DNA from 4 places in the Paenarthrobacter sp. NPDC058040 genome. Region 3 is predicted to be linked to each of the others. Evidence: riboswitches for the same ligand, from Rfam matches in the RefSeq annotation. Region 3 holds a riboswitch; each other region holds the start of a gene.

Region 1 (3,331 bases), on a different contig from region 3:
GGTTCCTCTTCGGACTGGATGGCCAGCACCTTTTGGCCAGCGTGATCATGGCGGCCCTTCCCACGGCGCAGAACGTGTTCCTTTTCGCCTCGCCCTATGGCCGCGGAACGGTGGTAGCCCGGGATGTCATCCTCTGCACCACGGTGCTCTGCGTCGGGGCGCTCGTGGTGGTTGCCTGGCTGCTGGGATAGGCGTCCGCTTGCGGGCTTCGGTGACGGCCTGTTCTTCGTGGCCTACGCGATCTTCGAGCTTCCCAACAGCTTTCGCTGGGTAAAACAAAGGAGGCTGGCACCCGATCGGGTGCCAGCCTCCTTTGCGTTGGCGGCCTAGGAGCGCCGAAGCCGCTGGCAGCTCCAGCGGCCCATCCGGCGACGGAAGGTGGCAGTCCGGCTGCTGCTGCAATAGCGGCCGTGCCAGCCGACATGCGTGGTTGTCCGGGGCAGTCGGATGCTCACTTGAGGAGGTCCTTGGCCGCGTCCAGCAACCCGTCCACTGCCGAGCCGCTTGGCTGCGGCGTGGAGGAAGCGTTGGGGTTGCCGCTGGGCTTCGGCTTCGACGGCTGGGTCTGCGTGGGAGTCGGCGTCGGGGTCGGCGTGACGGTCGGGGTGGTGGTCGGCGTAGGCGTCGGGGCCGTAATAGTGTCCGACGGCGGTGCCGGCTGGCTCGGGACCGGCGTGGTTACTCCTGGAACCGGGACCACAGCCGAGGGAGCGGCGGACGGTACCCACTGCGGGGCGGCCAAGGAAACCTGCGGGACAGCAGCGGACGACGCCGTTGCGCCAGCAGGTGCCTCCGCTTCAGTCTGGGGTTCGGCGGGCGTTCCGGCCTCGGCTTTCGCGGCCGACGTCGAGGACGCGGTGGTGTACGAGGGGGTGGGACCAGGGGAAGCCTTGGTGGTTGCCCGACCACTTTCGTTGTTGTTCGAGCCGCTGGCCTCCTGCGAGTGGCTGTCCTGGCCGAAAAGCGGGAGGTCCACGGCCTGGCTGACAGTGCCGACGGTCAGGACCAGGCCGAGTGCTCCGGCAACCACCGCCATGCGCTGGCCCATGGTCTTGACCGAGGCGGCCTTGGTCAGCACGGCGTGCGGTTCGCGGTTGAACGACGGAGCACCGAACGAGCCGAAGGCGGACTTGCCGTTGGTGGGGAGCGTCGAAGCTTTGCGCGTTGCGGTGTGCTCGGAAGCCCGGGTCCGGTTGCTGGCACGGCTTGCCAAGCCCGCCGCAGCAGTAGCCGCCGCGGCGATCTGCGCCGGCGTCTTCGGCTGGACCGGTGACGACTCTTCGAGGGCGACTGCCGGCGCGGCTACTGTCGGAATGGCGGCGGTAGCAGTTTCAGGGTTCGGTGCAGGGATGGCGGCGGTAACGGGCTCCGACTCCGCGCCAAACTCCCGCTCGGCGGCGGCCCGTGGCGCGTCCGCAGCCGGGACCACGGGAATGGCCGACGTCGGCGGGCCGGGTGTGGTGGAGTCGGCGCGGGGAGCGTCGATGACAGGGATCGCGGCGGTCCGGGGTTCCTCGGCAGGAGCGTCGTGGCCGGCGGAACCGGCCGCGGCTTCCGGCGCAACGATCGCCTGGGCGGCCTGACCGCGCTCGGCCGCGCGTCGCTCCGCGCGCGTCATGGGCGCAGGCGGGGTGGGATTGGCAGCTGCGGCGGGTACCGCCGTCGTGCTTTCAACGCTGGTGGGGGACTGTCCGCTGGGTTGGGCCCGACGGCGTCCGGTTGGCTTGGTGCGCTCGATGGCCTCTTGGGCACGGCGCGGCTGATCCATGGTTGGGGACATGGGTGATTGCCTCTCAACGCCTGCGAGGTTAGCTGTCGGGTTCGGACGAGGCCGTCCGGCCGCACATGGCGGCTTCACCCCAAGGGCCTGAAACCAGGCCCGGGAACTTTGGGTCCCCCGTCTCTGCCGCGAGTCTGGCGGATTCCGGGATGCGGCAGAGCTCGGCGTCAGCCCGGAAGCGGCCCAGCGGAGATCAGGGTCGCCCTTCGACCGTACAGGAGCAGGGAAGTAAAGTCACATTAATGTAACGGACGGAACGTCCAACATTTCGCGGGGACCCAATCGCCTACCCTGCGGGGCTGGAACCGGAAGTTCGAGCTGGGCAAACACTAGCTTTGACCATGTACTGGCCGGTAGACATGAGCTATGGATCTCCCCGTGACGCCTCCCGTTTCGCCCATGCTCGCCAAATCCGTCCCGAACATCCCCGATGTTGGGCACTATGAGCCCAAGTGGGACGGCTTCCGGACCATCGTCTTCAAGGACGGCGACGAGATCGTCCTGGGCAGCCGGAACGAGAAGCCCATGACGCGCTACTTCCCCGAACTCGTGGAAGCGCTGAAGAAGAACCTTCCGGAGAGGTGCGTCATCGACGGCGAGATCATCCTCATCTCCGGCAATCGCCTGGACTTCGAGGGCTTGCAGCAACGCATCCACCCCGCCGACACCCGGGTGCGCATGCTCGCCGAAAAGACGCCGTCGTCGTTGGTGGCGTTCGACCTCCTCGCCCTGGGCGATGACGACCTCACTGGCCGACCCTTCTCGGAGCGGCGCGCAGCTTTGGAGGAGGCGCTCGCCGACGCCGAGCCGCCGGTCTACGTGACGCCGGCGGTGAATGACCTTGAGCGGGCCAAGGAATGGTTCGTGCAACTTGAGGGAGCAGGCCTCGACGGCGTGTTGTCCAAACCGCTCGACGGCACCTACCAGCCGAACAAACGGGTGATGTTCAAGACGAAGCATGAGCGGACGGCGGATTGTGTGGTGGCCGGATTCCGTTGGCACAAGACGGCAAAGGTTGTGGGGTCCATGTTGCTGGGCCTGTACGACGACTCCGGCCGCCTCCACCACGTGGGCGTCGTGGCCTCGTTTCCCATGGCCAAGCGTGAAGCCTTGGTGGCGGAGTTGGAGCCGTACCAAGTGGAGTTCGCCGAGCATCCTTGGGGCGAATGGGCCAACCAGGAAGCGGCCGCCGGTGGATCCAGGATGCCCGGCGGGCAGAGCCGGTGGAGCGCAGGCAAGGACTTCTCCTTTGTCCCTTTGCGCCCCGAACTCGTGATTGAGGTGGCGTACGACTACATGGAGGGTGACCGGTTCAGGCACACTACCCAGTTCCGTCGGTGGCGCGAGGACCGTACCCCGGACAGTTGCACATACTCGCAGTTGGAGGAACCCGCCGATTACGACCTCGGCGAGATCCTGCGTCTTACGTAATCCCCGTTACTCCTCGTGGCCCTGGTCGCCGCTCATGCTGCCCTCAGCCGGTGGGGTCTCTCCCGGAGGCACACCGCCGCCCGGTTCCAGCCCGGTGATGTTGCCGTCTGCCGGGTCCGG
Region 2 (3,331 bases), on a different contig from region 3:
TACCTCATGGAGAACCCCAAGCGCGTGGTCAGCAAGGCCCAGATCCTGGACCGCGTGTGGGATTACGACTTCGGCGGGCAAGCGAACATCGTGGAACTCTACATCTCCTACCTGCGCAAGAAGATCGAGGCCAACCACCCGCCCATGATCCACACTGTGCGTGGCGCCGGCTACGTCATCAAGCCCGCGGACTAAGCCTTGACCACACTCTCAGGGGTCGCCAGGAACACGCAGCGCAGCTGGTTGGACCCATCCACCTGGCACTTGCGGACGCGGTTGGTCCTCGTTGCCATGGCGCTGCTCGTCGCTATCTGCGGGGCGGTGGGCGTAGTCAGTTATGCCTCCATGGACATGGTGTTCAACCGGCAATTGGACAGGCAGTTGGAGCAGGCCTCCAGCCGGGCCAACACCTTTGGCCGACCGCCTTCGAGTTTCCCCACTGGGAGGCCGGACCCGCTCGAAGCCAGGGGCCAGGCCGCCGGCACCTTGAATGCGCGCATCAGCGGCTCCTCTGTCAGCAGCGCCGGACTCATCGACGCCGCCGGAAACCGCGCCACGCTTTCCGCCGAAGACAACCAGGTCCTGCTGGATCTTCCTTTGGACAACCGGCCCGTGGACCGGTCGCTCTCCATCGGCGATTACCGCTTGGTGGCTGTGAAGACCGCCTACGGCGATGTCATCGTCACTGGCTTGCCCCTGGCCGACAAGCAAGCCACCGAAGCTTCCCTTGTGTGGACCATGGTGTTCGTCTCGCTGGGCGGCTTGGTGCTGATCGGGCTGGCCGGAACCGTCATCATCCGCCGGACCATGCGCCCGCTTGAACAATTGTCGGAGGTCGCAACCAAGGTCTCCCGCTTGCCCCTCGACGCCGGCGAGGTCGCGCTCGCGGTGCGCGTACCGCCGTCGGCCTCCCATCCGGGAACCGAAGTGGGCAGCGTGGGCTACGCCCTCAACCAGATGCTCAACAATGTGGCCAGCGCGCTCGAGGCCCGGCAGGAAAGCGAAACCAAGGTCCGGCAATTCGTTGCTGACGCCTCGCATGAACTGCGCACTCCCCTCACCGCCATCCGGGGTTACACTGAGATGCTGCGGATGACCGAGAACTTCACCGAAGACGGCCGCAAGTCCCTGGCCCGGGTCCAGAGCCAGTCGGAACGGATGAGCACCCTGGTGGAGGACCTGCTGCTCCTGGCGCGGTTGGACGAAGGCCAGCCCCTAAAGGTCACGGAGGTGGACCTGACGCAGTTGGTCATTGAAACCGTTACCGACGAGAAAGTCATGGCGCCGGACCATGTGTGGCAACTCAAACTCCCGGATGAGCCGATCACGGTGCGCGGAGACGCCACGCAACTTCACCAGGTGCTGGCCAACCTGCTCTCCAACGCGCGGAAGCATACCGATCCCGGCACCACCGTTGTCACCGGCGTGATGCTGAGCGCGGACGGGAGCGCAGTGGTCACCGTTACGGACAATGGACCCGGCATTCCCGCGGATTTCCAGGGCCGGATCTTCTCCCGTTTTGCCCGCGCTGACGCGGCGCGGTCGGGTTCGGAAGGGACTTCCGGCCTGGGCCTGTCGATCGTGGAATCGATCGTTGGCGCACACGGTGGGAGCGTCGAAGTGACGTCCAAACCGGGACGCACAGAATTCGCCTTGCGACTCCCTTCCGTGACCAACGAACGCGTATAACGAAACCGGCAAGGCGACGCACCGGCGTCGTGATCTCTGTTACCTAAATGTGACTTAAGCAAGATCCTCCTGTACCGTCGAAAGGGTGGGTCGCCCCAAGAGGCCCACACCCGGGATGCGCCGAGCTCTGCCACTTCCCGGAGTTCCGTTCTCATCGAGGCAGAGACGGGGGACCCAGAGTCTCCGGGCCAGGCATTGCCGGCCCTTGGGGTGAAGCCGCAGCTACACGCGCGGCCGGATGACCTCATCCGAACCCGACAGCTAACTCCGCAGGCGCTGAGAGGTAATCACACATGTCTGAATTCAAGGATCAGGCGCGCCCTTCCGCGCGTCACCGCGACGATCACGATGCTCCGCTGACCAAGTCGCAGGCCGTTCTGAAGAACGCCGCACGCCAGGGCAAGGCCGGCCACCGCATGTCGGTCGTAGCCGGTGTAGTCGCCGCCGCACTCGGTGTCGCATCGCTGGGCCAAGCCGCCAACGCCGCGTTCAACCTCCCGGAACTGAGCCAGACCGCACAGACCCAGGCAGCAGCACAGGTTGACCCGCAGACCCGGGAAAACGCAGTTGCCGAGGCCGCAGCGCAGGCCGACGCCGCCAAGAAGGCCGCTGCCGACAAGGCTGCCGCTGCCCAAGCCGCAGCTGAGAAGGCTGCCGCTGACAAGGCAGCTGCGGACAAGGCTGCAGCCGAGAAGGCCGCCGCCGACCAGGCAGCCGCAGCACAGGCTGCCGCAGAGAAGGCCGCTGCCGACGCCGCCGCCAAGGCTGCAGCCGACAAGGCAGCCGCAGCAGCAGCTGCCGCCGCCGCTGCCCCCAAGGCCGTTGACGATCCTGCCGCCGCAAAGGCCTACGCAGCCAGCATCCTGGCCAGCTACGGTTGGGGCCCGGGCGAGATGACCGCCCTGAACACCCTGTGGGAAAAGGAATCCAACTGGCGCACGACTGCCACGAACGCCTCCAGCGGTGCGTACGGCATTGTCCAGTCGCTGCCAGCTTCCAAGATGGCATCCGCCGGCGCTGACTGGCAGACCAACTACCAGACCCAGATCAAATGGGGCCTGAACTACATCAAGGAACGCTACGGCTCCCCCTCGGCAGCCCTCGCCTTCCACTTGGCCAACAACTGGTACTAAGCCAAGAGACTTTCCCGATAGCCGCTCCCGTTCCGGCCGTCCGCATCACCCCCAACTGATGCGGCCGGCGGGAACCCGGGGGCGGTTTTCGCGTTCCCCCAGTTACACAGTCGCGTCACAGCTTCTGCCTAAAGCCCTCACAATCGGCGGCTCCACTCTGGATGCATGACGCTCATAGATCCCGCCACCAGCGCGTTGCCGAACCCCGCCCATGCGGGGCCTTCCGCCGCTCCTGCCTTGCCCCACCGGCAGTCCCGGCGTTCTCCTGTGGACACCCATTCCACAGTTCCCGTCCTGGACGTCACAGTTCCCGTCCACAACGAAGAAACTGACCTCGAGGAATGCCTGCGCCGCCTGCACGGGCACCTCGTGGATACTTTTCCGCACACGTTCCGCATCACGGTGGCGGACAATGCCAGCACGGACAACACCCTGAAGATCGCCGAGCGACTGGCCCGCGAACTCCCCGAGATTGCCGTCATGCGATTCGAGGAAAAGGGCCGGGGCAA
Region 3 (3,331 bases):
TGGAGCGGGTAGGGGAGTATATCTCGGTGCGCGTCCCCGGCATCGAGGGGGCACTCGAGCTCCCGCCCGAGGTCGCAGCCCACGTCTTCGTGGCGGTTGGCTGAACGTAGAACTTTTGAGGCACCCTTCCGAAAGGACGGGTGCCTCTGTTGTTTCCTCCATGTTGGAGTGTCACATCTCACTCCGGCTGCCGGGCGGAACGGTGTGACCTGCGGTTTCCGCCAAAAAGTGATAAGGGCATCGGCAGGAAAACGGCGTGACAGAAGATAACGAATTTATTACCGAAGGCTTTAATCGCCTATAGTTGTCTACTAGCGCCGATACCAAAGCGTTACCTGATCTGGAGCCGAGCTCTGCCAGCAGATCAGGGGTGTTATCCACTACTGGCAGAGGCGGGGGAACCACAATCGGCTGCCTGAAGAAGCAGCCTTGGGGTGAAGTCCGCAGCAGCAGTGCCTACTTACGCAATTCCCTCCCGGGATACCTGTGTGCCGTATGCGCTGTGTGCGGGCCGGGTCTTTGCACTCTCTGATCCGAATCCGACAGCTAACTTCGCAGGCTTTCAAGAGAGGAACAGAGTTTGACATCGCAGAACGTCAGGGGCCGCCGACGCGCGTCCGGCCCCGCTGCTGAGCTGCGGCCAGCCCGCGCAGTAACGGAGATCCGGCCTCGCGACACCCAGCGTCAGGTGCGCCGCCGTAAGAGCCCGTTGCGCCAGGTTGCCGATTTCGCCGCAGCCAGTGGCGTAGGGCAGAAAGCCGGAGTGGCCTTGGCCGCTACGGGCCTTGCCCTCACTGTCGGTCTGCCGGCCACGAGCCCCGTGATGGCCACCTCCGAGTCGGGCCAAACAGAAGCCGCGCTTGCGGTAGCCGGTGGCAGCCAGCCTGAAGTTTCCGCGGCGGCCTCGGCAAAAATCGACTTCAGCCGCGCGGCGGTGGCCACCAAGGCCGATCCCGACGGCAAGCTTAAGCAACTGCTCAGCGCCCAGTCTGTTGGCAGCATCCAGGCCAGCTCGTCCAAGGGCACCCTTGGCAGCCCGCTGGATACGTTGACCACGGCCTCGCCGTTCGGCTACCGGGTCAGCCCCTTGACAGGCGGTACCGGGGACTTCCACCGCGGCCAGGACTTCGTGGCCCAGTGCGGTACGCAGGTCCACGCGGCTGCGGCCGGGAAGGTCACGTTCGCCGGCTGGCACGAGTACGGCGGCGGTAACCGCGTAGTAGTGGATCACGGCAACGGCCTCGAGACCACGTACAACCACCTGTCGTCCTTCAATGTCAAAGTAGGGCAGACCGTCAGCCGCGGCGATGTTGTGGCCCTGAGTGGCACTACAGGGGCTTCCACGGGCTGCCACCTGCACTTCGAGGTCCAGGTCAACGGCGAAGTCGTGGACCCCATGGGCTGGCTCTAAGCAAAGTCGATGGTCGTCTATCGCATTCTCGACACACCCCGTGACCTGAATGTGACATTCACGTTCAACTGTTGTACCGTCTAAAGCGCATCGGCTTTTTAGGGGGCCGATGCACTTGAGTGGATTGCCTAGCTCTGCCACCACTCAGGATCCGTTCGCAAAATTCGTCTGGCAGGGGCGGGGGAACCACTTTTGGTCTTCGAAAGAAGGCCTTGGGGTTAAGTCACAAAGCTTCCCGAAGCTCGTGGCCGGATGACTCCCATCCGAATCCGACAGCTCACCTCGCAGGCATTGGGAGAGGCTACCTACGTGTCATCACGCACTACCCCTGCGCGCCACCGCGCCGCGACGGTTCACCCGTTGAACACTCTTTCGAAGGCTGTTTCAACCAACGCCGGAACCGTTGGCCGCCAGGCCGCAGTTCTCGCCGCAGCCTCCGGCCTCGTCCTCAGCGTCGGCCTTCCGGCCCAGGCAGCTGACACGGACGTTTCCAAGGCCGAGACGAGCACGCAGCAGCTCCTCACCACCGAGGTTGTCACTGCAGAGCCCACCGCCACCGTTTCCTTCGAGAGCCCCGTCGTGGCCACCAAGGAAGCCCCGAAGATCCAGCGCGCTTCGCAGGCAACCCAGCGCTCCCAGAGCACCGGTGACCAGGCCGCAGGCGCCATCACCGCACAGTCCTCCGAAGCCAAGGATTCGGCCTCCAGCGCCGCAGCATCCGGCCTCGCCGCCATCGCCTACACGGGCATCGGCCACCCCTACGTTTGGGGCGGCACCACCCCCAACGGCTGGGACTGCTCCGGCTTCACCCAGTGGGTCTACGCCCAGGCCGGCATCAGCATCCCCCGCGTCAACGCCTGGACGGCCATGAAGCCCACCAGTACCCCGCAGCCGGGCGACCTGGTCATGCAGAATGGCGGCGCGCACGTTGGTATCTACGTCGGCAACGGCATGATGATCAGCGCACTCAACCCGAGCCAGGGAACCTTGCTCCACTCGGTGGCTTCCACTGGCACGTCTTCATTCTTCACCCTCCGCTAAAACCCGTTCGGGGTACGCCAGCATGCCCCCCAAGTGCTGGCTTGCCCACAAACCGCGTGTGTCCCCAACCGCTCGCGGAAACGAAAAGAGATTAAAAATGACCAGTGCACACAAGGTTGCACGGCACCGAGCTGAGGCACCCAAGACCAGCTCGCTCGCCGTGATCGCGAAGGCTGTCAGCGACAACGCCGGTGGCGTCGGTCGCCAGGCAGCGGTCATCGCTGCTGCTTCCGGACTGGTCTTGACCAGTGGCGTTGCCGCGAACGCTGCGGATACCAACGTCCAGCGTGAGTCCACGGCTACCACGGCCCTTGACGTCCAAGCCGTGGCGCAGTCCACCATCGCCGCTGATTCCACCGTGGCCATCTCTTACGAGAGCCCGGTTGTCACCACGGTGGAGGCTCCGGCTCCCGTTGTGGAGAAGGCGGCCCCGAAGGCGGAAGCCTCAACAGCATCCGGATCGAACGCCTCCGGTGCCAACGCCACGCTGGCAGTCAACAACACAGCTGCCGCCGCAAAGGCTCCCGCAGCTTCCAGTGGCCTCGGTGCCGCCATCGCCGCTGCGGCTTACGCCCAGCTTGGCGTGACCCAGGACTGCACCATGCTGGTCACCAACTCGTTGGCCGCCGTGGGCATCCACTTCCACGACTGGCCTGCCGGCTACCTCTCCCTGGGCCGCACCGTCAGCGCCGCCGAAGCCCAGCCCGGCGACCTCGCCTACTACGCCAACGGTGGCTACGGTGGAATGGCGCACATCGCCGTCTACGTGGGTAACGGAATGGCGGTGCACGGTGGATGGAACGGATCCACCACCGCACTCTTCAGCGTCAACGTGGGCTCCGGTCCGGTCTTCATCCGCGTGAACGGCTGACACAGCTT
Region 4 (3,331 bases), on a different contig from region 3:
TCCGGTTTGGCCGTGGCCAGCGAACTCAGCCGCTACGGCGTTCGCTCCATTGTGGTGGACGGGTTTGGGTCCCTGTCCACGTCGGGACCCTCCGTCCACACGGGAATGCTGCAGCGCTGTGATGCGGCAGACCCGGCGGCCATGGTGGAACGAAACCAGATCCTCCGGCACCTGCGGAACTACGCAGCCAGCCACCAACTCGATGTGCGGAGTTCCACCAAGGCCGTGCGGCTGGACTTCCTGGGAGCCAACGTTCCCGGACAACTTGAGCCCGCACCCCGCCAATGGGCCGTGCACACCGCCAACGGGATACTCCTCGCGGACCACATTGTGGTGACGCGCTGCGCCCAGAGCCAGTTGCGGCGGATGCTGGCTGAGCTGGGAATCGCGATCGGCCAAAACCTCGTTGCCGCCATGCGTGCGGTGGGAATGCACCTGGTGGGCGTCGGTGAAATGATCACCCCCACCCCCAAGGAAGTGCTTCGGCAGGCCAAGGCGGTTGGGCAGGCAATCTCTTTGAAGGTTGCCCTGCCCGCCGGACCCGGTATCACGGCAGGGCCTGGCATCGCGATCGCCTGACGTTCTTAAAAGCCAAAGGCCGGCACCCGGAGAACAAGTCTCCGAATGCCGGCCTCTGGTATTTAAGCGTGAAGCTTAGGCGCCAGCGCGTACATACGTGATGGGGCCCGTTGCGGTCAGCCAGCTGATCGGGTGGATACCCGTCTGGTTGCCGTTGATGCCGCCGCTGATGGCCTGGCCGTTGCCGATGTAGATGGCAACGTGGCCGGACTGGACGATCATGTCGCCCGGCTGCGGGTCGCTGACTACCTTGCCGTAGTTCAGGAACTGCATCGGAGCAAGGTCACCCACGGGGATGCCTGCGGAGCCGAGGGCGCGTTCCACCATGGCGGTGCAGTCCTGCATGATGCCGATCTGGGCGTAGGCGGAAGCAACCATGGCTGCGTTGACGCTGCCGGCCGGTGCTGCTGCTGCAGGTGCGGCAGCGACGGAGGCGGTAGCCGTGGCGGTCGCCTTGGCGGGAGCGGCAGCAACGTTGGCTGCCGCCTTCTTGGCCGGAGCCTCAACTACGGGAGCCGGCTTTTCGATGACCGGAGCGGCCACGGAGGAAACCGCGGGGCGCTCGAAGTTGATGGTGGCCGTTGAAGCTGCGGTGACAACCTTGTTGGGGGTTTCCGCAACGGTTGCGGGGCTGGAGTCGCGCTGGACCGGAGCCTGTGCGGGCGTCTCGGCAGCGTGGGCGGCGATGGAGCCGGTCAGGACCAGCCCGGAAGCTGCAGCGATGACGGCTGCCTGGCGGCCAGCGCCGGAAGCGTTGCTGGCAACGGCCTTGGAGATGGAGATGAACGGATTGGGACGCGCGATGTCCGCCTTACGACGGCCGCGAAGAATGCGTGAAGACATGAAAGAGCCTCTCCCGATGCCTGCGAGGTTAGCTGTCGGATTCGGATGGGAGTCACCCGGCCACTATCCCCCGCTGTCCAGCGGAAGCTTCGTGACTTCACCCCAAGGCGCACTCAATGGCGGCCTAAAATGGGTTCCCCGTCTCTGCCGTAGGTTTGTCTGCGAACGGATTCCGGACTGCGGCAGAGCTAGGCAATCAGGCCGGAAGTGCCTCGAAGATGGATCAGGCACAGGTACTACCGTACGCGATGATCACCGCAAAGTCACATTTGAGTAACGAGCAGGGCGCGTTGCGCGTGTCGCGGTAACCGATTCGAGATTTTCGCAGCTATGTAGAAAACCGCGTCATTCCGCGGGAGTATCGCCCTCGGCATCGTTGGAGGCAGCCAGCTTCCGGCGGGCAGTAACGGCCAGGAAGATCACGAGTCCCACGGCCACCACGGCGAGTCCCACAATGCTCCAGGGGAAGGGCTGCGAAGCCGCCGGAGCCGGCTCGCTGGAGCCGCTCCCCGGAGCTGCTGTTCCGGCGCTCGGAACCGTGGCTCCCGAAGCCGACGTGGAAGGTGAGGCACCCGCCGAACCGCTTGTCGTCGTCGTGCTTCCAGCGGCGGCAGTGAACTTGAAAGTGCCCTCAATGGGGTGCGAATCGGAGCTGACAACGCGCCACGTGACGGTGTACTCACCGGCCGGCGCGCCCTCGCGCAACTTCTGGACCGCTTGGTTGTCGATGATTTCGACCGCGCCGTCCGCCCAGTTTTCGCCGCCCGCGGTCACCGTCACACCGGAGCCGATGGCCAGCGGGCGGTTGTTGAACGTGATGGAGACCGACGCCGGAACTGCCGCCACGGTGGCACCGTTCGCCGGAGTGGTGGACTCGGCGACGTCGTGCGCGGACGCGGGGGCGGCACCAAACAGCACCGCGGAGGCGAAGGCAAGAGCAGCTACGACGGCGGCCAGAAGCGGGCGGACGGTACGCATGGGGCGGTTTCTCCTAATGTTGGCTTCCTTACAGACTAGGCGAATCGTCCGGGCGTCCCGTATCCGCAGGCATAGGATTTGAGAGCACACTCACCCGATCCCCGGAGACCTTCATGCTTAAACAAGGTTCTGCCCTCGACCGTTACTTCAAGATTTCCGAACGGGGCTCCACGTACTCGCGGGAAATCCGTGGCGGGTTCGCGACCTTCTTTGCCATGAGCTACATCGTGGTCCTGAACCCCCTGATCCTCTCCGGAGCCGATTCCAGCGGGGCATCCCTGGGCTTCACCGCGGTCGCCGCCACCACGGCGTTCGTTGCGGGCATCCTGACCATCCTCATGGGCGCCTGGGCCAAGCATCCGTTCGCGGTGGCGACAGGCCTGGGTGTCAACGCCTTCGTGGCCGTCACCGTTGCCTCGCACCCGGGGCTGACCTGGCCGGACATGATGGGCTTGGTTGTCCTCTCCGGCCTGACCATGCTGATCCTGGTCCTCACCGGCTTCCGTACCGCGGTGTTCAAGGCCGTTCCGGAAGCCCTCAAAACGGCGATCGTGGTGGGCATTGGCCTCTTCATTGCGTTGATCGGCCTGGTCAACGCCGGATTCGTCCGCCGCATCCCCGACGCCGCCGGAACCACGGTTCCCCTGGGCCTCGGCGTGGATGGCAAGCTCATGGGCTGGCCCACTTTGGTGTTTGCCGTGGGCCTCATCCTGACGATCGCCCTGGTGGTCCGCAAGGTCCGTGGCGCGATCCTGATCGGCATTGTGGTGTCCACGGCGCTGGCCGCCATCCTTGAATTCACCCTGCACATCGGGCCCAGCTTCGATGGCAAGAACGTCAACCCGCGCGGCTGGTCGCTGGTAGCCCCCACGTTGTCCGAGTGGGGCGCCCCGGACCTGTCCCTCATCGGCAAGGCCAACCCGTTCGGCGC

The links. A riboswitch is a leader RNA that binds a small molecule or an ion and turns the genes downstream of it on or off. The one in region 3 is predicted to bind cyclic di-AMP.
Region 1: linked by a shared signal. The riboswitch ahead of ACFVSJ_RS07135 (hypothetical protein) and the one ahead of ACFVSJ_RS16475 (C40 family peptidase) in region 3 are both predicted to bind cyclic di-AMP.
Region 2: linked by a shared signal. The riboswitch ahead of ACFVSJ_RS02940 (hypothetical protein) and the one ahead of ACFVSJ_RS16475 (C40 family peptidase) in region 3 are both predicted to bind cyclic di-AMP.
Region 4: linked by a shared signal. The riboswitch ahead of ACFVSJ_RS11610 (NlpC/P60 family protein) and the one ahead of ACFVSJ_RS16475 (C40 family peptidase) in region 3 are both predicted to bind cyclic di-AMP.

Annotation. Positions count from the first base shown of each region.
Region 1 covers NZ_JBHVRN010000004.1:184,793-188,123, forward strand. The annotation lists gene ACFVSJ_RS07130 (AEC family transporter) at 1-191, shown strand, start outside; gene ACFVSJ_RS07135 (hypothetical protein) at 452-1,780, opposite strand; cyclic di-AMP (ydaO/yuaA leader) riboswitch at 1,784-1,930, opposite strand; gene ACFVSJ_RS07140 (ATP-dependent DNA ligase) at 2,147-3,211, shown strand; gene ACFVSJ_RS07145 (DUF6480 family protein) at 3,218-3,331, opposite strand, start outside.
Region 2 covers NZ_JBHVRN010000002.1:21,232-24,562, forward strand. The annotation lists gene ACFVSJ_RS02930 (response regulator transcription factor) at 1-195, shown strand, start outside; gene ACFVSJ_RS02935 (sensor histidine kinase) at 199-1,689, shown strand; cyclic di-AMP (ydaO/yuaA leader) riboswitch at 1,798-1,979, shown strand; gene ACFVSJ_RS02940 (hypothetical protein) at 1,983-2,822, shown strand; gene ACFVSJ_RS02945 (glycosyltransferase) at 2,988-3,331, shown strand, end outside.
Region 3 covers NZ_JBHVRN010000011.1:104,250-107,580, reverse strand. The annotation lists gene ACFVSJ_RS16485 (metal-dependent transcriptional regulator) at 1-104, shown strand, start outside; cyclic di-AMP (ydaO/yuaA leader) riboswitch at 335-576, shown strand; gene ACFVSJ_RS16480 (M23 family metallopeptidase) at 581-1,411, shown strand; cyclic di-AMP (ydaO/yuaA leader) riboswitch at 1,558-1,716, shown strand; gene ACFVSJ_RS16475 (C40 family peptidase) at 1,721-2,452, shown strand; gene ACFVSJ_RS16470 (NlpC/P60 family protein) at 2,550-3,323, shown strand.
Region 4 covers NZ_JBHVRN010000007.1:183,554-186,884, reverse strand. The annotation lists gene ACFVSJ_RS11615 (FAD-dependent monooxygenase) at 1-579, shown strand, start outside; gene ACFVSJ_RS11610 (NlpC/P60 family protein) at 655-1,422, opposite strand; cyclic di-AMP (ydaO/yuaA leader) riboswitch at 1,426-1,617, opposite strand; gene ACFVSJ_RS11605 (copper resistance protein CopC) at 1,768-2,400, opposite strand; gene ACFVSJ_RS11600 (NCS2 family permease) at 2,514-3,331, shown strand, end outside.